3 regions of the Hominiventricola filiformis genome follow, and region 1 is predicted to be linked to each of the others. Evidence: predicted binding sites of a transcription regulator. Region 1 holds the regulator's gene; each other region holds the start of a gene.
What was found. Region 1 encodes HrcA, which represses chaperone genes, less so after heat shock. Its sites were predicted from a motif close to TGTTAGCACTCNNNNNNNNNGAGTGCTAACA; they were not measured.
Positions count from the first base shown of each region.

Region 2: the regulator HrcA is predicted to act here: its motif matches at 3,944-3,974, upstream of htpG (molecular chaperone HtpG).
Region 3: the regulator HrcA is predicted to act here: its motif matches at 1,596-1,626, upstream of LKD36_RS00375 (co-chaperone GroES).

Region 1 covers NZ_JAJEPS010000001.1:201,225-208,850, forward strand. Annotated here, with positions in the region: gene LKD36_RS00955 (aminopeptidase) at 1-163, opposite strand, end outside; gene dnaJ (molecular chaperone DnaJ) at 173-1,351, opposite strand; gene dnaK (molecular chaperone DnaK) at 1,463-3,355, opposite strand; gene grpE (nucleotide exchange factor GrpE) at 3,394-3,981, opposite strand; gene hrcA (heat-inducible transcriptional repressor HrcA) at 4,015-5,037, opposite strand; gene LKD36_RS00980 (tetratricopeptide repeat protein) at 5,218-6,138, opposite strand; gene LKD36_RS00985 (glycosyltransferase) at 6,135-7,064, opposite strand; gene LKD36_RS00990 (LCP family protein) at 7,140-7,626, opposite strand, start outside.
Region 2 covers NZ_JAJEPS010000010.1:101,912-109,537, reverse strand. Annotated here, with positions in the region: gene LKD36_RS11160 (response regulator transcription factor) at 1-476, shown strand, start outside; gene LKD36_RS11155 (sensor histidine kinase) at 473-1,807, shown strand; gene LKD36_RS11150 (acyl-CoA thioesterase) at 1,832-2,281, shown strand; gene LKD36_RS11145 (heparan-alpha-glucosaminide N-acetyltransferase domain-containing protein) at 2,281-3,033, shown strand; tRNA gene LKD36_RS11140 (tRNA-Leu) at 3,074-3,155, shown strand; gene LKD36_RS11135 (cytidylate kinase-like family protein) at 3,216-3,845, opposite strand; gene htpG (molecular chaperone HtpG) at 4,050-6,119, shown strand; gene LKD36_RS11125 (DUF5721 family protein) at 6,125-6,622, opposite strand; gene LKD36_RS11120 (M18 family aminopeptidase) at 6,713-7,626, shown strand, end outside.
Region 3 covers NZ_JAJEPS010000001.1:82,829-90,454, reverse strand. Annotated here, with positions in the region: gene topA (type I DNA topoisomerase) at 1-654, shown strand, start outside; gene codY (GTP-sensing pleiotropic transcriptional regulator CodY) at 754-1,548, shown strand; gene LKD36_RS00375 (co-chaperone GroES) at 1,664-1,948, shown strand; gene groL (chaperonin GroEL) at 1,982-3,604, shown strand; gene guaB (IMP dehydrogenase) at 3,792-5,246, shown strand; gene pyk (pyruvate kinase) at 5,428-7,170, shown strand; gene LKD36_RS00355 (aromatic acid exporter family protein) at 7,196-7,626, shown strand, end outside.

The DNA of each region.
Region 1 (7,626 bases):
CCAGAGAAATATAGCCGTGTTCCTTTGCCATTTCTACCGTCAGCTGCGCACACTCACGCTCCGTCTTTCCTTCGGAGATAAATCTGCGATACTGCTCTGTTACCTGTTCTAATTCTTTCATGGCATTTTCATCGTAGGTATTCCATGCGTTTTTGCGTTCCATAACTTCTCCTTACAGATCTTCCAGATTTTCTTTTAATTTATCCATAAAGCCTTTTTTCTTCGGCTTTGCTCCGCTCTCGGTTTTCTGATTCAGCGTATTTCCGTTCTCACGGTCATATTCTTTCAGAGCCTCTTTTGCCCCATGGCTTAAGGTAGTCGGGACTTCTACAACCAGTGTTACATAGTGATCACCGCGGACATTTTTGTTTCGGAGAGAAGGCATACCTTTTCCACGAAGACGTACTCTCGTATCCGTCTGAGTTCCCGGTTTCACATCATATTCAACTTCGCCGTCCACTGTCTTGATACGGATCGTTCCTCCCAATGCTGCAACCGGGAAACTGATCGGTACTGTGGAGAAGATATCAATATCCTGTCTCTGGAAAATCGGATGTCTGGATACAACCACTTCTACCAACAGGTCTCCCCGCGGACCGCCGTTGGTACCAGGCTCTCCCTTTCCTCTGATACGGATACTCTGTCCATTGTCGATACCTGCCGGGATCGTGACAGCAATCTTCTTCTTGCTTGCCGTATAACCGGTTCCGTAGCAGTTCGGGCACTTGTCTTTGATAATCTTACCGGTTCCGTTACAGTCCGGACACGGACGTACATTCTGCACCATGCCAAAGAGAGACTGCTGAGTATAAACCACCTGGCCCTTTCCTCCGCATTTCGGGCAAGTCTGCGGTGTAGTACCCGGTTTTGCTCCGGTACCATGACAGGTCTCACACTCATCTTTTAAGGTAAGCTCCAGTTCTTTATCACAACCTGTAACAGACTCTTCAAACGTAATTCTTACACTTGCCCGTAAGTCCGCACCTCTCATGGGACCATTGCTGTTTCTTCTGCTTCTTCCGCCACCGAAAATATCACCAAAAATGTCACCGAAAATATCACCCATGTCAGCGCCATTAAAATCAAAGCCGCCAAAACCACCAGCTCCGCCGCCTCCCTGCTCAAAGGCTGCGTGTCCAAATTGATCGTACTTTCTTCTCTTGTCTGCATCACTTAATACGGCATATGCCTCGGAAGCCTCTTTGAATTTCTGCTCTGCTTCTTTATCTCCCGGATTCATATCCGGATGATATTTCTTTGCCAGTTTTCGATATGCACTCTTGATGGCTGCGTCATCCGCATTCCGGTCTACGCCAAGAACCTCATAATAATCTCTCTTCGTCTCTGCCATAACTTTTCCCTTTCGAATTGCTGTGAGCTGAAATTCATCTGCACACGCAAAAAACAGTGGGGAGTTTATCGCTCCCCCACTGCTTTATTTTTATTTTCATCCTGTTCCGGATTAAACCTCGCGGTAATCTCCGTCTACCACGTCATCTGCCGGACCGGAAGTACTCTGTCCTGCGCCGCCCATATCCGGACCTGCGCCCTGCTGACCTGCACCCTGTGCACCTGCACCCTGTGCACCTGCAGTCTGCTCATACATCTTCTGGAACAGTTTCTGTGCTGCATTCATCAGATCCTCTTTACCGGATTTCAGTGCATCGATGTCTGCATCAGAAATATCAGTCTGGTTAGCAGTTCTGTCTACAACTGCTTTCAGAGAATCAATCTTCGCCTGAACAGCTGCTTTCTCAGAAGCGTCGATCTTGTCTCCGGCTTCCTCCATTGCCTTCTCGGTCTGGAATACCATTGCATCTGCATCGTTTCTTGCATCAATGGCCTCTTTCCGTTTCTTATCCTGTGCCTCGAACTCAGCAGCTTCTTTGACTGCCTTATCGATATCGGAATCAGACATGTTGGAACCGGCGGTAATGGTGATGTGCTGCTCTTTTCCGGTACCCAGATCCTTAGCGGATACATTTACGATACCGTTTGCATCAATATCAAAGGTAACCTCGATCTGCGGAACTCCACGTCTTGCAGGCGGGATTCCATCCAGGCGGAACTGGCCGAGGGATTTGTTGTCTTTCGCGAACTGTCTCTCACCCTGTACTACGTTGATGTCTACAGCGGTCTGGTTATCAGCTGCGGTGGAGAAGATCTGGCTCTTCTTGGTCGGGATCGTGGTATTTCTCTCGATCAGACGGGTTGCGATACCTCCCATGGTCTCGATGGACAGAGACAGCGGAGTAACATCCAGAAGAAGGATATCACCGGCACCTGCATCTCCTGCAAGTTTACCACCCTGAATGGAAGCACCGATTGCCACACACTCATCCGGGTTCAGAGATTTGCTCGGCTCATGTCCGGTTAACTGTTTTACTTTATCCTGTACTGCCGGGATACGTGTGGAACCACCTACCAGCAGAACTTTACCAAGTTCAGACGGGCTGATACCTGCATCGCGGAGAGCTGCCTGTACCGGGTTAGCAGTACGCTCTACCAGATCGTGAGTCAGCTCATCAAATTTTGCTCTGGTCAGGTTCATATCAAAGTGAAGCGGACCGTCTGCGTTCATGCTGATGAACGGAAGGTTGATGTTGGTTGTTGTGGAAGCGGACAACTCTTTCTTAGCCTTCTCAGCTGCTTCTTTCAGTCTCTGCAGTGCCATCTTGTCGTTGCCAAGATCTACACCGTACTGTTTCTTGAATTCAGAGATCATATAATCTGTGATCTTCTGGTCGAAGTCATCACCACCCAGATGGTTGTCACCTGCGGTAGCCAGAACCTCGATAACGCCGTCACCGATCTCGATGATGGAAACATCGAAGGTACCGCCGCCAAGGTCGTATACCATGATCTTCTGCTCTTTCTCATTATCAAGGCCGTATGCCAGTGCTGCAGCGGTCGGCTCATTGATGATACGTTTTACATCCAGTCCTGCGATCTTACCTGCATCTTTGGTTGCCTGTCTCTGTGCGTCATTGAAGTATGCCGGAACAGTGATAACTGCCTCGGTTACTTTCTCGCCCAGATAGTTCTCTGCATCTGCTTTCAACTTCTGCAGGATCATAGCGGAAATCTCCTGCGGAGAATATTTCTTTCCTTCGATGTCTACTTTATAATCAGTTCCCATATGTCTCTTGATGGAAGAGATGGTTTTCTCGGAGTTAGTAACTGCCTGACGTTTTGCCGGCTCTCCTACCAGACGCTCACCAGTCTTTGTAAATGCTACGATAGACGGTGTTGTTCTTGCTCCTTCTGTATTTGCAACAACCGTAGGTTTTCCACCTTCCATTACGGCTACACAAGAGTTCGTTGTTCCTAAGTCAATACCAATAATCTTGCTCATTTCTTTTTCCTCCTGAAAAATATATCTCTGAAAAATAGTTAATTGACAACTTTTACCATGCTGTGACGAAGCACTGCATCCTTATATTTGTAACCCTTCTGGAATTCCTCAGATACTGTATTTTCTCCAAGTTCCTCATCCTCCGCATGCATCACTGCATTATGGAAATTCGGATCAAATTCCTGACCCACCGCTTCGATGGGGGTTACGCCCAAATCTGTAAGAACCGTGATCAGCTGTTTATAAATCATTTCCATTCCGCTGGCTACCGGTCCGTCTTTCTGATCTTCCGGAATACTCTTCAAGCCTCGCTCAAAGTTATCTACTACCGGAAGCAGTTTCTCGATCACATCTCTTGCTCCCACCATGTACATCTGGGATTTCTCCTTTTCTGTACGGTTTCTGAAGTTTTCAAACTCCGCAAGCTGACGTTTTACTTTATCGGTCAGTTCTGCGATCTGCTCATCTTTCTTGTCTTTTTTCTCTTTCTTCTTTCCGAAGAATCCTTTTTTGTCAGGTTCCGCATCGGCTTTTGTTTCTTCTGTCTCGGCCGTCTCAGTGGCTTCTGCTTCAGCAGTATCTTCTGCTTTTACTTCTTCCTCCTGAATCTCCGGTTCCTGTTCCATTGTCTTGTTTTCTTCCACCGTTGTTCCGCCTTTCTATTTATGAAAAACATCATCCAGCTGATCCATCATGGCTTTCAGCTTACCCATAACGTTCTCGTAATCCATTCTCTTGGGACCAATGATTCCAATGGTACCCTGAAGTCCTTCGCCCAGTTCGTAGGTTGCAGTGACAACACTGCAGTCCTTCATGGATTTTACCGGTGTCTCATTACCGATATATACCTGAATTCCTTTTTCGTCTTTGTTCAGTGTGTCTGTAACCAGATCTACCAGGTTCTGCTTCTCCTCCAGTGTCTGTATCAGTTCACTGGCCTTTCCGTTCTCACTTAATTCCGGATAACGGAAAATGTTTGTGGCCCCGCCGGTGTAGATCTCCATTCCCTCATCGGAATGAATCGCTTCGGCGACTGCATCCACCACATCACTGACGATGTTGCTGTGAATACCGGCCTGTTCTTTCATGCTGGAAATCATCTGAAGATTGATTTCCTGAATGGTCTTTCCATTCAGCATGGTATTCAGCAGGATATTAAGCTTCAGAATACTTTCATCACTCAGTTCCTCACAGACCGGTAAGAGTTTGTTGCGGATCACATTTCCTTCCGCTACAATCACCGCCAGGATCTGATTGGCATCCACACGGGACAACTGAATGAATTTCAGTTTGTTCTGATGATACTGTGGAGTGGAAACCATCGTGGCATAATTGGTATCATTTGCCAGAATCTTTACCACCTGCTTCAGCACACTTTCCAGCCGGTCGGTACGCTGAACCATCAGTTCCTGAAGTTCCGTCACTTCCCGGTCTTTTTCCTGCATCAGGTAATCCACATACAGCCGGTATCCTTTATCGGAAGGAATTCTTCCGGCGGAAGTGTGGGGTTGAATGATGTAACCCATCTCTTCCAGATCCGACATTTCATTGCGGATGGTAGCAGAGGAAAGCTTCAGGTCCGGATCCTTCGATATGGTTCTCGATCCTACCGGTTCTCCGGTCTCCATGTAATTCTGGATAATTACTTTTAAAATCTTTTTCTTTCTTTCATCCAGTTCCATGGTACTCTCTCCTTTCTTCTGCCTGTTAGCACTCAACATTTAAGAGTGCTAACATTTCCTGTAACTTAAGATAGCACCACCTATAGTGCTTTGTCAAGTGTATTTTCTATTTTTTTGTGGAGATTTTGTGAACACGAAAAAACCATGTAGAAAACTGAATCATCCACATGGTTTCCGTATTTATTCTTCTGTACTTTCTTCTGCTGTTTCTTCCTCTGTGTCCTCACCAGACTGTCCGTCTTCGGATCGTGTCTTCAGAAAGGTATATTCTCTCTGCGCATCTCCATCATCCGGATAGCTTTCCAGATAGGTTTCCATTTTCTGAAGAGCAGTTGTAAAATCCCCTTTATATTCATACACTGCGATCTCCGATGCCAGCAGTTTCTGCAGGCATCCGCCATTTCCCATGGAAATACCGGCTTCCAGTGTTGATGCAGCTCCATCGTAATCCTGATTATCAAGCTGCCAGGAGGCTACTTTTTCATAGGCATCCTGATGTTTCACATTCCCGCTGTTCAGATAATTCTGATAAAGGGTTATGGCATATTCCGGATTCCCCATCTCATTGTAAAGCTGCGCCTGCCAGTAGATTCCTTCCGTATTTCCCTCTTTTACTGCGGTTTCCAAATAGGACTTTGCATTGGTATAATCTTCCATATAATAAGAGAGTCTTCCCAGCATAATTTTATCTTTCTTCGAAGTCATCCCCATGGCACTGGCGAAATCCGCATTGGCAGCTTCCCTGTTCTCTGCTGCCCGATAGAGCAGTCCTCTGGTCAGATACATTTCCTGGCTTTTCTTTACATCCAGAACTGCACTGCAGACAGTGATGGCATCCTCCGTATTTCCTTCTGCATACAGTGCCGATGCTTTATAGGCTGCAATGTCCATCTCCAGGTTTCCCACATACATATCGGAAAGTCCCAATGCTTCATCATAGGAAGCAACTGCCGCTTCATAGTCTCCTTCTTTTGCCTGTTCCATACCCTGGGAGCGAAGCGTCATCTGCTGCTCCTGTACAGCCTTGCTGTTTCCACAGCCCGCCATCAGAATCATGCAGAACATGGCAGCCATAACTGCAGTTATTCGATGCTTTCTCATAGGTTTTCCTCCTTCTCCCAGAATTTCCGATTCATGGTGCATGCCAGAATCACTTTTTCCGGAAGCCGCTCATATTGCTGTCCCAGCTTATAACCCAGAAGCTTCCCGGCACTCTGTGTCATCACCTGAATCATCAGCCATGGTTTTCCGATCCTGATACAATAGGAAAGACTTTTCTTTACAAGACGGATTCCCTCAGATTCTGACCGAATACCGCCAAAAATCTCCGGATGCATGGTCTGGGATACCGCCAGATCAAAATTCCGGTGGAACTGTTCCAGGGCACTGTAATTATGAGAATGCACCACCTGCGCATCTGCGCAGTAAGCGATCTTTCCGCCTTTTTTCACAATAGTTCCCGCATAGATCATATCCTCATTAAAAATGGTCCTTTTCACAAATCCACCCAGTTCCAGATATTTGTCCCGCCTCCATGCCGCACACACATTGGAACAGAAAAAGGTCTTGATTCCAAGTATCGGAAGATCTTCTTTTCCCTTGATTCTGCTCTCCTCCGGATAGTTAAAACTTCTTGTATATTTTTCCACTTCCCTGCAGTTCTCTTTTGGCAGCTGTCTTGCATAGGCAGCCCAGACTTCCGGATCATCAAAAGCCTTCAGAAGTGTCCCTGCCATATGTTCATCCGCCGGAATGGCATCCTGCGTCATGCAGATCACTACATCTGCGTCTGACATGCGGATTCCCTGGTCTCTGGTTCCGCCATGGTCAAACTCCGCCCTGGTCACATGATGTACTTCCGCTTTCGGATGGTCTTTCAGAATCTCTGCCGGAAAACAGGCCTCCTCCGTATTCATCAGTATGATTCTGTTTACCGGATAGTCCTGCGCTTCCAGAAGGGAGAGCAGCTGTTCCAGCTCTTTGCCCGGATGATATACCGGGATCAGTACGTCTGCCGTTCTTTTCATTTACCTGTCTCTTTCTTACTTTCTTTCTGATAAAAAAAGCGAGGAAGTATTTTCTTCCTCGCCTGATGTCTGAAATCAATATCCGGTCTCTGTTGTAATCTGGCTGGAGATTGCTTTTACTTCATCTGACGGCTGATAATCCGTTGTACCGAACAGATACTCATGAAGCTGTTTTACATTTTCTTCCAGATTTACCGGAATTACACAGGAGCCTTTGCCCTTTACAGTAGCAGCCGCCTTGTCAAACGGGAAACCGGTGGTATCCACGATATCGTAGGTCAGAAGCTGCGGAGCCATTGCAAGAAGCTCATCGTTGGTATAATTGGTAGCTGCCAGCGGGAATACAGCATCGATAATATCATTTACCTGGCTGATATCCATGGTCTTTGCCTTGCTGACAATCTGCATGATTACTTCTCGCTGACGCTCAGTACGCTTGAAGTCATCACCTGCAGTATAACGGATACGGCAGTAGGAAGTTGCCTGTACACCGTCCAGTGTCTGAAGTCCGGTCTTTGTCAACGGAGTAGTCTTCACGCCGGTAACCTCGGATGTCTCTACA
Region 2 (7,626 bases), on a different contig from region 1:
AGATAAGATCGATTCCGGATACCAGAAAGGTTCCGATTATGATGATTACGGCCAAGACTACAGAACTTGACAAAGTCAAAGGACTGGATCTGGGAGCAGATGATTATATTACCAAGCCTTTCGGAATTATGGAGCTGATTTCACGTGTAAAAGCACTTTTGCGTCGCAGCATGAATATGGAAGATGAGAAGTTCCTTTCTGCAGGAGATATTTTCCTGGACGGTGAGAAGCATATGGTATATGTGAAGGACGAGCCGGTAGATCTTACTTTTAAAGAATATGAGCTCTTGAAACTGCTTATTCAGAATCAGGGAATTGTTATGTCCAGAGATGTAATCATGGAGCGAATCTGGGGAATTGATTTTGAAGGAGAGTCAAGAACTCTGGATGTACATATCAAGACATTGCGCCAGAAGCTGAAAAATACAGGTACGCTGATTAAAACCGTGAGAAATGTGGGGTATATGATCGAGTGAAAAAGAAGATACGCCGGGAATTTATATTAGTTGCTCTCTTTACGATTACGCTGACTACCCTGCTGGTAACAGCGGTTTTCTATGAATTTTTTAAAAAAGAAGTGATGGATGAGCTGGATATCGATATACAGGTGCTGCAGGAAACAGGGGTTTTCGAAACGGCAGACATAGAAAATGGTCTGCGGGAAATGCCTCTGGATGATTTGAGAATTTCATTAATTGCCCAGGATGGTTCTGTCCTTTATGATAATGATGCGAATGTGGGAAATCTTGGTAATCACGGAGACCGTCCGGAAGTGTCGCAGGCCTTACGGAGTGGAGAAGGACAGTCCGTCAGACGTTCAGATACCATGGATGAGAGTGCTTTTTATTATGCAGTCCGGCAGGAGGATGGAACAGTTCTTCGTGTAGCCAGAGAGACTTCCAGTATCTGGAGAATGTTTAAAGATGCTTTTCCGATGGTGTGTGTGATGGCGCTGGCTATTTTTTGCATGTGCTATGTGCTGGCGACCCGTGCAACAAAAACATTGATGAAACCAATTGACTATCTGGGGTGTCATCTGGATGAATGCGGCGAGATAGAGACATACGAAGAACTGGTGCCCTTTGTGCAGACCATTAAGAAACAGCATGATGATATTATGAAAAATGCTCAGATGCGGCAGGATTTTACAGCAAATGTTTCTCATGAGTTGAAAACACCGCTGACATCGATATCGGGTTATGCAGAACTCATTGAGCACCGTATGGCTTCTGCTCAGGATGTGCCGCGTTTTGCGGGGGAGATTCACAGAAGTGCCAATCGGCTTCTGAGCATGATTAATGATATTATCCGGCTGTCAGAGTTGGATGTGATGGAGACAGAGGATATGGTATTTGAGAGGGTGCCTCTCTATGTTCTGGCAGAAAGCTGTGTGGATATGCTGCAGTTAAAAGCGGAAAAGCATAATGTAACGCTGGAATTGAAAGGCACACCCTGCCATATGGCCGGAAATCGGGAGATGGTGGAAGAGATACTTTATAATTTATGTGATAATGCCATTCGTTATAATAATCCGGGTGGAAGTGTGACCGTGACGGTGGTGCCAAAAGGAGAAAAGGTAATGCTTCAGGTGGCAGATACAGGAATCGGTATCTCCAAAGAGCATCAGCAGAGAGTCTTTGAACGTTTTTACCGAGTGGACAAGAGCCGCTCCAAAGCAACCGGAGGTACCGGGCTTGGTCTTGCCATCGTAAAACATATGGTAGCGCAGCATCATGCAGAGCTTACGTTAGAGAGTGAGGAAGGAAAAGGAACGACCATCACGATTCTGTTTGAAAAAGCAGATTAGTCTGCTATAATGGAACATAAGTAGATGCAGAACGAATGTGAGGAAAAGATTATGAACTATATCCATCAGGCACAGTATTATGAAACAGACCAGATGGGCATCATCCATCACTCCAATTATATCCGGTGGATGGAGGAAGCTAGGATTGCCTATATGGATGAACTGGGATTTCCGTATAAAAAGGTAGAGGAAGCTGGCATTATCAGCCCGGTTTTAAGTGTGCAGTGCGATTACAAAGCCATGACATATTTTGGTGACCGGGTGTGTATTGATGTAAAACTATCTTCTTTCCGCGGAGTAAAATATGAGATTTCCTATGAAATGAGGGATGAGAAGACCGGTGAACTGCGGGCATCTGCTACATCTGCTCATTGCTATCTTGGCAAAAATGGAAGACCATCTAACATTAAGAAAGAGCTTCCGGAACTGTATGCAAAAATGATGGAAGAATTGCAGAAGGTGGAAAAGAAATAGTGAAAGAACGATATGTCCTTCTGGACAGTATCAGGGGGATCACTCTGCTCAGTATGATTTTGTATCATGGCATGTTTGATCTGGTAGAGATTTATGGACTGTATGTTCCATGGTTTGTGGAGAGACCGGGATATATCTGGCAGCAGAGTATCTGTTGGATTTTTATTCTGCTGTCCGGCTTTTGTTGGAATCTTGGAAAAAGGCATCTGAAACGGGGGCTTGTGATTTCAGCGTGGGGTCTTCTGATCACTGGGGTGACGTATGCGTTTATGCCATCGGAAAAGATTCTGTTTGGAATCCTGACTTTTACCGGAACGGCTATGCTGCTTCTGATCCCGCTGTCAAAAGTGTTGGAACGGATTCCATCATGGATGGGATTCGCAGGAAGCTTCCTGCTTTTTGGACTGACAAGAAATGTGAACAGAGGAATTTGGGGCTTTGAATTACTTCATTTTGGAAGGGTGCCGAAAGTCCTGTATCGGGGACTCTTTATGACGTTTCTTGGTTTCCCGGATCCTGAATTTTTTTCCGGAGATTACTTTCCTTTGTTTCCATGGATTTTTCTTTATCTGACCGGATATTTCCTGTATGGAATGTTTATGAAGTTTCCAGAAGTGAAGAATGCTCTGAGGATACATTTGCCGGTTCCTTTTTTGGAGGCAGCAGGCAGACATAGTCTGCTTTTGTATCTTTTGCACCAGCCATTGCTTATGCTGGTATTTACAGCGGCAGATGTGTTGAAAATTCTGTAATTGACTTTTTGGAGTGCAGATGATAACATATGGGACATGAGCGGAACTGATGGAATTGGCAGACATGCAAGATTTAGGTTCTTGTGCCGTGAGGCGTGTGGGTTCAAGTCCCACGTTCCGCACTGAAATTAAGCAAAGAAAAGGAGAATCCCAATTTCGGATTCTCCTTTTTGCAATCATGATTATTTCATCAACCCTTTTTGTTTCAGGTACAGTTTGATCTGTTCAGCAGCTTCCTCGATGGTCATGTCACCGGTATTCAGGCACAGATCATAATTGGATGCGGTATCCCAGGTTTTCCCGGTATAGTAGTTGTAATATTTATGACGCTGTTTATCTGTCTCACGGATCCGCTCCTCGGCCACCTCTTTTTCCAGAGAAAATGTCCACATCATTCGATGAATTTTACTCTCCATATCACCACATACAAAAATATTCACCACATTATCGTAATCCTTTAATACATAATCTGCGCATCGGCCGATGATGATGCAGGATTCGTTTTCTGCCAGTTCTTTGATCAGTTCAGACTGGAAGCGGAAGAGGTTATCCGGGGAAACGATATCTTTTCCAAGAGATGGTTTCTGACTGGCCGGTTTCAATTCTTTGATCAGTTTGTACAGCAGGTTGTTTCCAGGGCGCTCATCATTTACATGAAAAAATTCTTCCAGAACACCGCTTTTGTCAGAGACCATGCGGAACATGTCTTTGTCATAGTAGGGAATGTCAAGTTCTTTGGACAGAAGCTTTGCAATGTTGGTAGCGCCTGCGCCGCATTCACGGTTTAATGTAATGATAAAATTTTTTGACATGAACACCACTCCTTCAGATTGTGCAATATAATCTAGTTTTTTCTTTATTATAGCATAGGAACTGTGCAGAAACAACAAAAAATACGAGCAGATTTAACTGCTAGCACTCAACTTTGATGAGTGCTAAAAAATCCTTGACTTTTGGAAAGAGTGGGATTATAGTACATAGTAATGAAATTATTTGAAAGAAAGGCAGTGTATAATATGAGCGAAAAACATGGATCACTTTCCATTAACAGCGACAATATTTTCCCGATTATTAAAAAATGGTTGTATTCTGACCACGATATTTTCTTCCGTGAACTGATTTCCAACGGATGCGATGCTATCACCAAGCTGAAGAAGCTGGATATGATGGGTGAGTATACACTTCCGGAGAAATATAAACCGCAGGTACAGGTTCTGGTGAACCCGGATGAGAAGACTCTGAAGTTCATCGATAACGGACTTGGCATGACCGCAGATGAGGTGGAAGAGTATATCAACCAGATTGCATTTTCCGGCGCAACGGATTTCCTCGCACAGTATAAGGACAAGACAAATGAGGATCAGATCATCGGTCATTTTGGACTGGGATTCTATTCCGCATTCATGGTAGCAGATGAGGTGCATATTGATACTCTTTCTTATAAGGAGGGAGCAGAGCCGGTACACTGGGAGTGCGACGGTGGTACAGAGTTCTCCATGGTAACCGGCGAGAAGAAGACCGTTGGTACCGAGATTACCCTGTTCCTGAATGAGGAGAGCCTCGAGTTTGCCAACGAGTACCGTGCCCGTGAAGTCATCAGCAAATACTGTTCCTTTATGCCGGTCAACATTTATCTGGCAAAAGAAAATGGGGAACAGGAATACGAAACCATCGATGAGAGTGAACTGACCGAGGATGATGTAGTTGTAGAACATATTCATGAGGATGCCAAGACGGAAGAAGTCGAAAAAGAAGATGGCACCAAGGAAACGAAAGAAGTTTCTCCTGCCAAAGAACTGGTGAAGATTAACAAACGTCCGGTTTCCTTAAGTGATCCGCAGCCGCTGTGGACCAAACATCCCAATGAGTGTACCGAAGAAGAGTATAAAGAGTTCTACCGCAAGGTATTCAACGACTATAAGGAGCCGCTGTTCTGGATTCACCTGAACATGGATTACCCGTTCAATCTGAAGGGAATTCTTTATTTCCCGAAGATCAATATGGAGTATGAGTCCATTGAGGGAACTATCAAACTGTATAACAATCAGGTATTTATCGCTGATAATATCAAAGAAGTCATTCCGGAATTCCTGATGCTCTTAAAAGGTGTCATCGACTGTCCGGATCTGCCGTTGAATGTATCCAGAAGTGCGCTGCAGAACGACGGTTTTGTAAAGAAGATTTCTGATTACATTACCAAGAAAGTAGCGGATAAGTTAAGCGGTATGTGTAAGACAGACCGTGAGAACTATGAGAAATACTGGGACGATATCAGTCCGTTTATCAAATTCGGCTGCATCAAGGACGAAAAATTCTGTGAGCGTATGATGGAGTATGTACTGTTCAAGGATCTGGATGGTAAATATACGACCATGAACGAGTATCTGGAAGCAGAGAATCCGACTGATGGTGATGCTGACAAGGTGGAAGAAAAGACCGAAGAGAAGACGGAAGAAAAGGCTGACAGCGATGAGAAGGAAACTCCGAAGACCACCATCTACTATGTAACGGATGAGATCCAGCAGAGCCAGTACATCAACATGTTCCGTGAGCAGAAGATGAATGCAGTCATCCTGAAAGACAACATTGATAATCCGTTTATCAGCCATCTGGAAGCAAAGAATGAGAAAGTCAAATTCCAGCGTATTGATGCTGATGTGACCGATTCCATGAAGGAAGAAGTATCTGAGGAAGAGCTGAAAGGGGAAACCGATGCATTGACTGCACTGTTCCGTAAAGCACTGAACAATGACAAACTGGAAGTAAAAGTGGAAAAACTGAAGAATGAAAAGGTTTCTTCCATGATCACGCTCTCTGAGGAGAATCGGAGAATGCAGGAAATGATGAAGATGTACAATATGTACGGTATGGATCCGTCCATGTTCGGCACAACTACGACTCTGGTTCTGAATGCAAACAATGCTCTGGTGAAATATCTGTTCCAGAATCCGGAGGGTGAGCACAGCAATATGATCTGTGAGCAGCTCTATGATCTGGCCATGATCAGCCACCAGCCTCTGAATCCGGAAGCCATGACCAGATTTGTGAACCGCAGCAATGAAATTATGATGCTTCTGACAAAATAAAATACCTACATCTGCTGGAAAGGAATTTCCTGCTGATGAAAATATTTCCGGACCATGTCATCCCAGGCATGGTCCAGTTTTTTGTCCAGAGTAAAGACAGAAAGAGATGTTCCTGTGGTGCAGGTGAGCGTATGCCCGTCATAACGAAGATTCATGAGCAGACCGCGGATCTGCTCAGGTGGAAGGTCAATCCCTGTTTGGGCAAGCAGACGGATTACATTGGAGGCGGCCAGCTGAAAGGTGAAATGAAAAGCGAGGGGCGTCTTCTTACCCTTGATGAGTTCAAAGCAGAAAGGACGTACTTCACTCCAGAGAGAAAGAGAGCGGTCTCCTATCTGGTCCTGTTCTTCGGCAGAATAGTATGCTTTTTGAAGGGTACCGTCTATTTCAAATGTATTAAAAGTAGTAATGCTGCCTTCCAGAAGAAGAAAACGGTCAAAGGTTTCACTGAGCAGCAGTTTTTTCATAAAGACCCGGATATCGGCGATCTGAAGTGCAATCATAAAAAACCTCCATGGATAAGATAGCTTTATTATAGAAGAAATGGAAAGGATTTGCTATACTAGATTTATAAAGATACAAAGGAGCGTTCGATGGAATTGAGGATAAAAAACAGAACCGAAGAGTTGAAAGATTTTATTATGAAAGGAACCTCTCCGTTCCATGTGACGGCAGAGGCTGCCCGGAAATTAAAAGAGGGTGGATATGAAGAACTGAATTTCCATTGTCCATGGCAGCTGGAGAGGGGCGGACGTTATTATGTGATGCACCGGGATTCGACACTTATTGCATTTTCTGTGGGAGAGGACTGGGATGGTCAAAATGATTTCCGGATGGCAGCAGCTCATACAGATTTTCCAAATCTCCGGATCAAGCAGAATGCAGAGATGCAAAAAGAAGGCTACGGTCTTCTGAATGTGGAAGTTTACGGAGGGGCCATCTTAAATACATGGCTTGACCGGCCATTGTCTGCAGCTGGCCGCGTAGCCCTGAAGAGTGATGATGTATTTCGGCCGCAGATGCGCCTCATTGATCTGAAAGATCCCATGTTTATCATTCCGAATCTGGCAATCCATCTGAACCGGGAGGTAAATAAGGGAACAGAGCTGAATAAACAGAAGGAACTGCTTCCGATTGCAGGAGTGTCCGGAGCAGGATTTTCGGAACATTTCTTCAGGGAACTTCTGGCGGAGCGGTTATCTGTCCGTCCGGAGGAGATTCTGGATTATGAGATTGGTCTTTATAATGCAGATCAGCCGGTCTATACAGGAATGAACAAAGAATTGTTCAGTGCGCCGCGAATTGACAATCTGTCCAGTGTGCTGGCTATTCTGAACGGACTTATGGAAGGAGGACGGGATGCTGTGAATGTGGCAGCGTTCTTCGACCATGAAGAGATCGGCAGCAGAACCAAGCAGGGAGCCGGTTCTATGGTGCTCTCCATGGTACTGGAGAAAATAAGCAGTGGTCTCAACCTTGACAGAACCCAGTTTCTGCAAGGGCTTTC
Region 3 (7,626 bases), 120 kb from region 1:
CAGCCGCCCGCCCATTATACGGAGGCTGCTCTTGTAAAGACGCTGGAGGAGCTTGGAATCGGAAGACCGAGTACCTATGCGCCGACCATCAGCACCATTATTGCCCGCCGCTATGTGGCAAAGGAAGGAAGAAACCTGTATCTGACCGAGCTTGGAGAGGTGGTCAACAATATGATGAAGCAGGCTTTCCCGAGTATTGTGGAACCGGATTTCACGGCCAATGTGGAGTCTCTTCTTGACATGGTAGAGGAAGGAAAAGTCAGCTGGAAAACGGTAGTCAGCAATTTTTATCCGGATCTGGAGGAAGCTGTGAAAAAAGCAGAGGAAGATCTGGAGAAAGTACAGATTCGGGACGAAGTGTCTGATGTGGTCTGCGAGCAGTGCGGACGGAACATGGTAGTCAAATACGGACCGCATGGAAAATTCCTGGCTTGTCCTGGATTCCCGGAATGTCGGAATACCAAGCCGTATCTGGAGAAGATCGGCGTGAAATGTCCGAAATGCGGAAAAGAGGTTGTGCTCAGACGTTCTTCCAAAGGTCGGAAATTCTACAGTTGTGAAGGCTATCCGGACTGTGATTTTATATCCTGGAAACGCCCGGAAAATCCGACAGAAAATCCGGTTTCTGTCCCGGTAGAGAAGGAAAACAAATAATTTCTGAAAATGATTGAAATATACAGATAAATATGCTAAGATGCAAGGTGCGGCTGCGTGGGGCAGCTGCACTTTGTGCGTTTACAGGAGAGAGAAAAAATGAGTGTACAGTTATTAGACAAAACAAGAAAAATTAATAAACTTCTGCATAATAACAGCTCCAGTAAGGTTGTGTTTAACGATATCTGCCGTGTACTTTCCGATATTCTGGATTCTAATGTTCTGGTAATCAGTAAAAAGGGAAAAGTACTTGGTATCGGTGACTGCATCGGTGTGGATGAGATTCATGAGTTGATTGTGGATCAGGTGGGAAGTCTGATTGATCCACTGCTAAATGAGAGACTGCTCGGTATTCTTTCTACAAAAGAAAATGTCAATCTGCAGACTCTGGGGTTTGATACGGAAGATATCCGCAAATACCATGCGCTTGTAACTCCGATCGACATTGCAGGAGAGCGTCTTGGAACTTTATTTATGTACAAATATGAGAATGACTATGATATCGACGATATCATTTTAAGTGAATACGGTACGACCGTTGTAGGTCTTGAGATGATGCGTTCCGTTCATGAGGAGAATGCCGAGGAGATCCGCAGACAGCATATCGTACAGTCTGCAATCAGTACCCTGTCCGTGACAGAACTGGAAGCTATTCTTCTGATTTTCAAGGAAATGAAGGGAAATGAATGTACGCTTGTAGCAAGCCGTATTGCAGATAAAGCAGGCATTACCCGTTCCGTCATCGTCAATGCCCTGCGAAAATTCGAGAGTGCAGGTGTGATCGAATCCCGTTCTTCCGGTATGAAAGGCACCAATATCAAGGTAGTCAATGACTGCGTTTTTGAGGAACTGGAGAAGGCGGAAAAAAGCAGAGCCGTACTGAAAAAATATTAAAAAACCCATTGACATTTTCCTGCAATCATACTAATATAATGATCAAGGGTTAGCACTCAAGCAAAGTGAGTGCTAGCAAATGAATTTAGACTGTAGACAGACAGGAGGAATTATCATGAAGTTAGTACCTTTGGGTGACAGAGTTGTATTAAAACAGACAGAGAAAGAAGAGACCACCAAATCCGGAATCATTCTTGCAGCAAAAGCACAGGAGAAACCGGTAACGGCTGAGGTTATTGCCGTAGGACCTGGCGGAATGGTAGACGGAAAAGAAGTTACCATGCAGGTAAAAGTTGGCGATCAGGTAATCTACTCCAAATACGCAGGCAACGAAGTAAAGCTTGACGAGGAAGAGTATGTTATCGTAAAACAGAGTGATATTCTTGCAATTGTAGAATAAATATGATGTCAGTATGACAGGAGGAATATAGTCATGGCTAAAGATTTAAAATATGGCGTTGACGCCAGAAAAGCACTGGAAGCCGGTGTAAATAAACTTGCAGATACCGTTCGTGTAACGATCGGACCGAAAGGAAGAAACGTAGTCCTTGACAAACAGTTCGGTGCTCCGCTGATCACTAACGATGGTGTTACCATCGCAAAAGAGATTGAACTGGAAGATCCGTTCGAGAACATGGGCGCACAGCTGGTAAAAGAAGTAGCTACCAAGACCAACGATGTAGCCGGTGACGGTACTACGACCGCTACTGTTCTTGCTCAGGCAATGATCCACGAAGGAATGAAGAACCTGGAAGCAGGTGCTAACCCGATTGTCCTGAGAAAAGGTATGAAGAAAGCAACTGACAAAGCTGTAGAAGCAATCGCAGCTATGAGCAGCAAAGTATCCGGAAAACATCAGATGGCAAGAGTTGCAGCAATTTCTGCCGGAGATGACAAAGTAGGCGATATGGTTGCAGACGCTATGGAGAAAGTAGCGAACGACGGTGTTATTACCATCGAAGAGTCCAAGACCATGCAGACCGAGCTGGATGTAGTAGAAGGTATGCAGTTCGACCGTGGATACATTTCCGCATACATGGCAACTGATACTGAGAAGATGGAAGCAGTTCTGGATGATCCGTACATCCTGATTACTGATAAGAAGATTTCTAATATCCAGGAGATCCTCCCGGTACTGGAGCAGCTGGTACAGTCCGGTAAGAAACTGCTCATCATCGCAGAGGATATCGAGGGCGAAGCTCTGACCACTCTGGTACTGAACAAACTGCGTGGAACTTTCACTGCTGTAGGAGTAAAAGCTCCGGGCTATGGTGACAGAAGAAAAGCAATGCTGCAGGATATCGCAATCCTGACCGGTGGTACCGTAATCTCCGAGGAGATTGGTCTTGAACTGAAAGATGCTACCATTGATATGCTTGGACGTGCAAAATCTGTAAAAGTACAGAAAGAATCTACCGTTATTGTAGATGGTCTTGGCGACAAAGAGGCAATTGCTGATCGTGTTAAGACAATTAAAGCTGAGATTGAGAACACCAAATCTGAATTTGATAAAGAAAAACTTCAGGAGCGTTTTGCAAAACTGTCCGGTGGTGTAGCTGTTATCCGCGTAGGTGCTGCTACCGAGACCGAGATGAAAGAAGCAAAACTTCGTATGGAAGATGCACTGGCAGCTACCAGAGCAGCAGTTGAAGAAGGTATTATCTGCGGTGGTGGATCTGCTTACATCCATGCTTCCAAAGAGGTTGCAAAACTGGTTGATACGCTGGAAGGTGATGAGAAGACCGGCGGTAAGGTGATCCTGAAAGCACTGGAAGCTCCGCTGTTCCACATCGCTGTAAATGCAGGACTGGAAGGCGCTGTTATCATCAACAAGGTACGTGAGTCTGAAGTTGGTGTTGGCTTCGATGCTTACAATGAGCAGTATGTCAACATGGTAGAGGCAGGTATTCTGGATCCGGCTAAGGTTACCAGAACAGCTCTGCAGAATGCAACAAGCGTTGCATCTACATTCCTGACTACTGAGGCATGTGTTGCCAATATCAAAGAGCCGGTTCCGGCTGCTGCTCCGGCAGGTGGCGGAATGGGAATGATGTAATTTCCGAATTTTAAAGCTGCGGGTTTTCCCGCAGCTTTTTTCAGTTCCATCAGAAAACCCATTGACATTAAGTGACCGATCTGGTAGACTGTTTTAAACGTCATTAGATATTATTATTTTTACTAGAAGAAGAGGTACTTATTAATAATTCTAATAAAACAAAAATACAGGAAAGAGAGGAAAAGAGATGGGAAAAATTATCGGTGAAGGCATTACATTTGATGATGTTCTTCTTGTTCCGGCCTACTCAGAAGTGATCCCGAATCAGGTGAAGCTGGAGACATGGCTTACCAAAACGGTAAAACTGAATATTCCGCTGATGAGTGCAGGAATGGATACGGTAACGGAAAGCCGCATGGCAATTGCGATGGCCAGACAGGGTGGTATTGGTATCATCCATAAAAATATGTCAATTGAGGAGCAGGCGGAAGAGGTAGATAAGGTAAAACGTTCCGAGAACGGTGTTATTACGGATCCTTTCTCTTTATCTCCGGAACACACACTGGCAGATGCCGATGAGCTGATGGCAAAATACCGGATTTCCGGCGTGCCGATTACGGAAGGAAAGAAACTGGTTGGTATTCTGACAAACCGTGATCTGAAATTTGAGACTGATTTTTCCAAGAAGATTAAAGAGTCCATGACTTCTGAAAATCTGGTTACTGCTCCGGTAGGCATTACTCTGGAAGAAGCAAAGGTGATTCTCGGAAAAGCAAGAAAAGAAAAACTTCCAATCGTAGATAAAGATTTCAACCTGAAAGGTCTTATTACGATTAAGGATATTGAAAAACAGATCAAATATCCGCTGGCAGCAAAGGATGCACAGGGACGTCTTCTCTGCGGTGCAGGTATTGGCATTACAGCCAACGTTCTGGATCGTGCCAAAGCATTGATCGACGCTCATGTTGATGTGCTGGTACTGGATTCTTCCCACGGACATTCTGCAAATGTCATCCGTTGTCTGGATATGCTGAAAAATGCATACCCGGATGTGCCGGTTATCGCAGGAAACGTGGCAACCGGAGCAGGAACGGAAGCTCTGATCAAAGCTGGTGCAGACGCTGTCAAAGTTGGTATCGGACCTGGTTCTATCTGTACTACCCGTGTTGTATCCGGTGTGGGTGTTCCGCAGATCAGTGCAGTTATGGACAGCTACGAAGTAGCTGATAAATATGGAATTCCGGTCATCGCCGATGGCGGTATCAAATATTCCGGAGACATTACAAAAGCACTGGCAGCAGGTGCCAATGTCTGCATGATGGGAAGTATCTTCGCAGGCTGCGATGAGAGCCCGGGATCTTTTGAACTGTATCAGGGAAGAAAATATAAAGTATATCGTGGAATGGGTTCCATTGCCGCTATGGAGAACGGATCCAAAGACCGTTATTTCCAGAGCGATGCAAAGAAACTGGTTCCGGAAGGTGTGGAAGGACGTGTTGCATACAAGGGTTATGTGGAAGATACGATTTTCCAGCTTCTGGGAGGGCTTCGTTCCGGTATGGGTCTGTGCGGCGCACCGGATATCGAGACTCTGAAGACAAAAGCACAGTTTGTCAAAATTTCTGCAGCATCTCTGAAAGAGAGCCATCCGCACGATATTCATATCACCAAAGAAGCACCGAACTACAGTGTAAACGAATAATAACTGTGAAGCCAGTTGATAAAAAATTCCGGCAGGAGATTTCTCTTCCGGAATTTTTTACGTTGTTTTGACGATTTTTTAACACTCTTTTTGGTTGCAAAACCTGTAAGCTGATGTTACATTAGAAACGTGATAAGGAATGAAAAGAGTTTAAGAGAAATGGAAAGGACATGAAAGAAGTATGAGAAAGACAAAAATTGTATGTACACTGGGACCGGCAACTGATGATGAGAACGTAATGCGCCAGTTGATGCTGGAAGGAATGTCCGTGGCGCGAATGAATTTTTCCCATGGAAGCCATGAGGAACAGAAAAAAAGACTGGATATGGTGAAAAAACTCCGGAAAGAACTGGGACTCCCGGTGGCAGCACTCCTGGATACCAAGGGACCGGAGATCCGTATTGGAGATATTGAGGGCGGCAAAGTCGAACTGAAAAAAGGACAGACATTTGTTCTTACGACAGAAGATATTGTTGGAAATGCAGAGATAGTAAGCATTACTTATAAACAGCTTTACAAAGATGTAAAACCGGGAGATTCCATCCTGATTGATGATGGACTCATCGGCATGGAAGTGCAGAAAATCGAAGGAGAAGAGATTGTCTGCCAGGTGAAGAACGGCGGTTTCATCTCCAACCACAAGGGTGTCAATGTTCCGGGCGTGGAACTGAAGATGCCTTTTGTCAGCCAGAAAGATTATGAGGATATCGTGTTTGCGGCTGAGCAGGATTATGATTTTATTGCTGCTTCCTTCACAAGAACGGCAGATGATATTCTGGAGATCCGTAAGATTCTGGAAGAAAAAGGCGGACAGTACATTCATATTATTGCGAAGATTGAAAATATGCAGGGAGTGGAGAACTGTGAGGAGATTCTGCGCGTGGCAGACGGTATCATGATAGCCCGTGGTGATATGGGTGTGGAGATTCCGCTGGAGGAAGTGCCGGTTATTCAGAAAAAACTGATTCGTATGGCGCTGAAAGCGAGCAAACCGGTTATCACCGCGACCCAGATGCTGGATTCTATGATCAAGAACCCGAGACCGACCCGTGCAGAGACCTCCGACGTGGCAAATGCCATCTATCAGGGAACCGGTGCCATCATGTTGTCGGGTGAGACGGCTGCAGGTGCATATCCGATCGAGGCAGTGCGCACCATGGCAAGAATTGCAGAGCGTACCGAGAAGGATATTGATTATTCCAGAGAGTTCAAACCAAGACGTCTGGCAGAGCGTCCGGATGTGACCAATGCCATTTCCCATGCAACCTGTACGACTGCCATGGATCTGAATGCAGCAGCGATTGTTGCCGTAACTAAATCCGGTCGTACCGTTGGCCGAATTGCAAAATACCGTCCCTCCTGTCCGATTATCGGATGTGCAACCCATTCGAGGGTATGCCGTCAGCTGAGCCTGATGTGGGGCGTTATTCCGGTAGAAATGCAGGAAGAAGAGACAGCAGATGATCTGTTTGACCATGCAGTGAAACTGAGCGAGGATAAGAAACTGATTTCCAGAGGTGATCTGGTTGTCATTACCGCAGGCGTACCGCTGGGACTCTCCGGTACGACCAATATGTTGAAAGTCCAGGTGGCAGGAAATACGCTGCTCACCGGAAGAGGATGCAATGCATTGAAGGCCTCCGGAAATATATGTGTCTGCAATTCCGCAGATGATCTGGCAAAGAACTTCCGTCCGGGAGATATTGTGGTTGTATCTGCAACCAATAATGACATGATGCCGCAGCTCAAAGATGCCGCAGGTATCATTACCGAGCAGGGAGACCGGTATTCCCATGCGGCCATTGTCGGTATTGCGCTGGATATTCCGGTTATTACCGAGGCGAAGAATGCAACCAGAATTCTGAAATCCGGTACGTTTGTGACTATGGATTCCGAGCAGGGTCTGGTATACAGCGGACGATAATGAATATAAAATAACAGGAGTTTTCATGGGTTCACACAAATACAGGAGACTTTTACTGAAAGCGCTGAAAATAGCGGCTGGAAGCGGTATGGCGATTATAGCGGCAGAACTCCTGGGTCTTTCCTATGCCACATCGGCCGGGATTATTACCCTTCTGACTGTACAGGACACGAGACAGGATACGATTCAGTTGACAGTTGACAGAATTCTGTCCTTTCTCCTGTGCGTGGGGCTGATTTATGCATGCTTTCATTTTCCACCGGCAGGGTGGGTGAACTATATCGTATATATCTTACTGATGGTAGTATGCTGCTGCCTTTTCAACTGGCAGAATACCATTTCGGTCAATGCGGTAATGGGTACACATTACCTGATGACGCCGGATTACAGCCTGAATTTCGCATTGAATGAGTTGACTCTGATCCTGATTGGAACAGGCCTGGCACTGGGAATGAA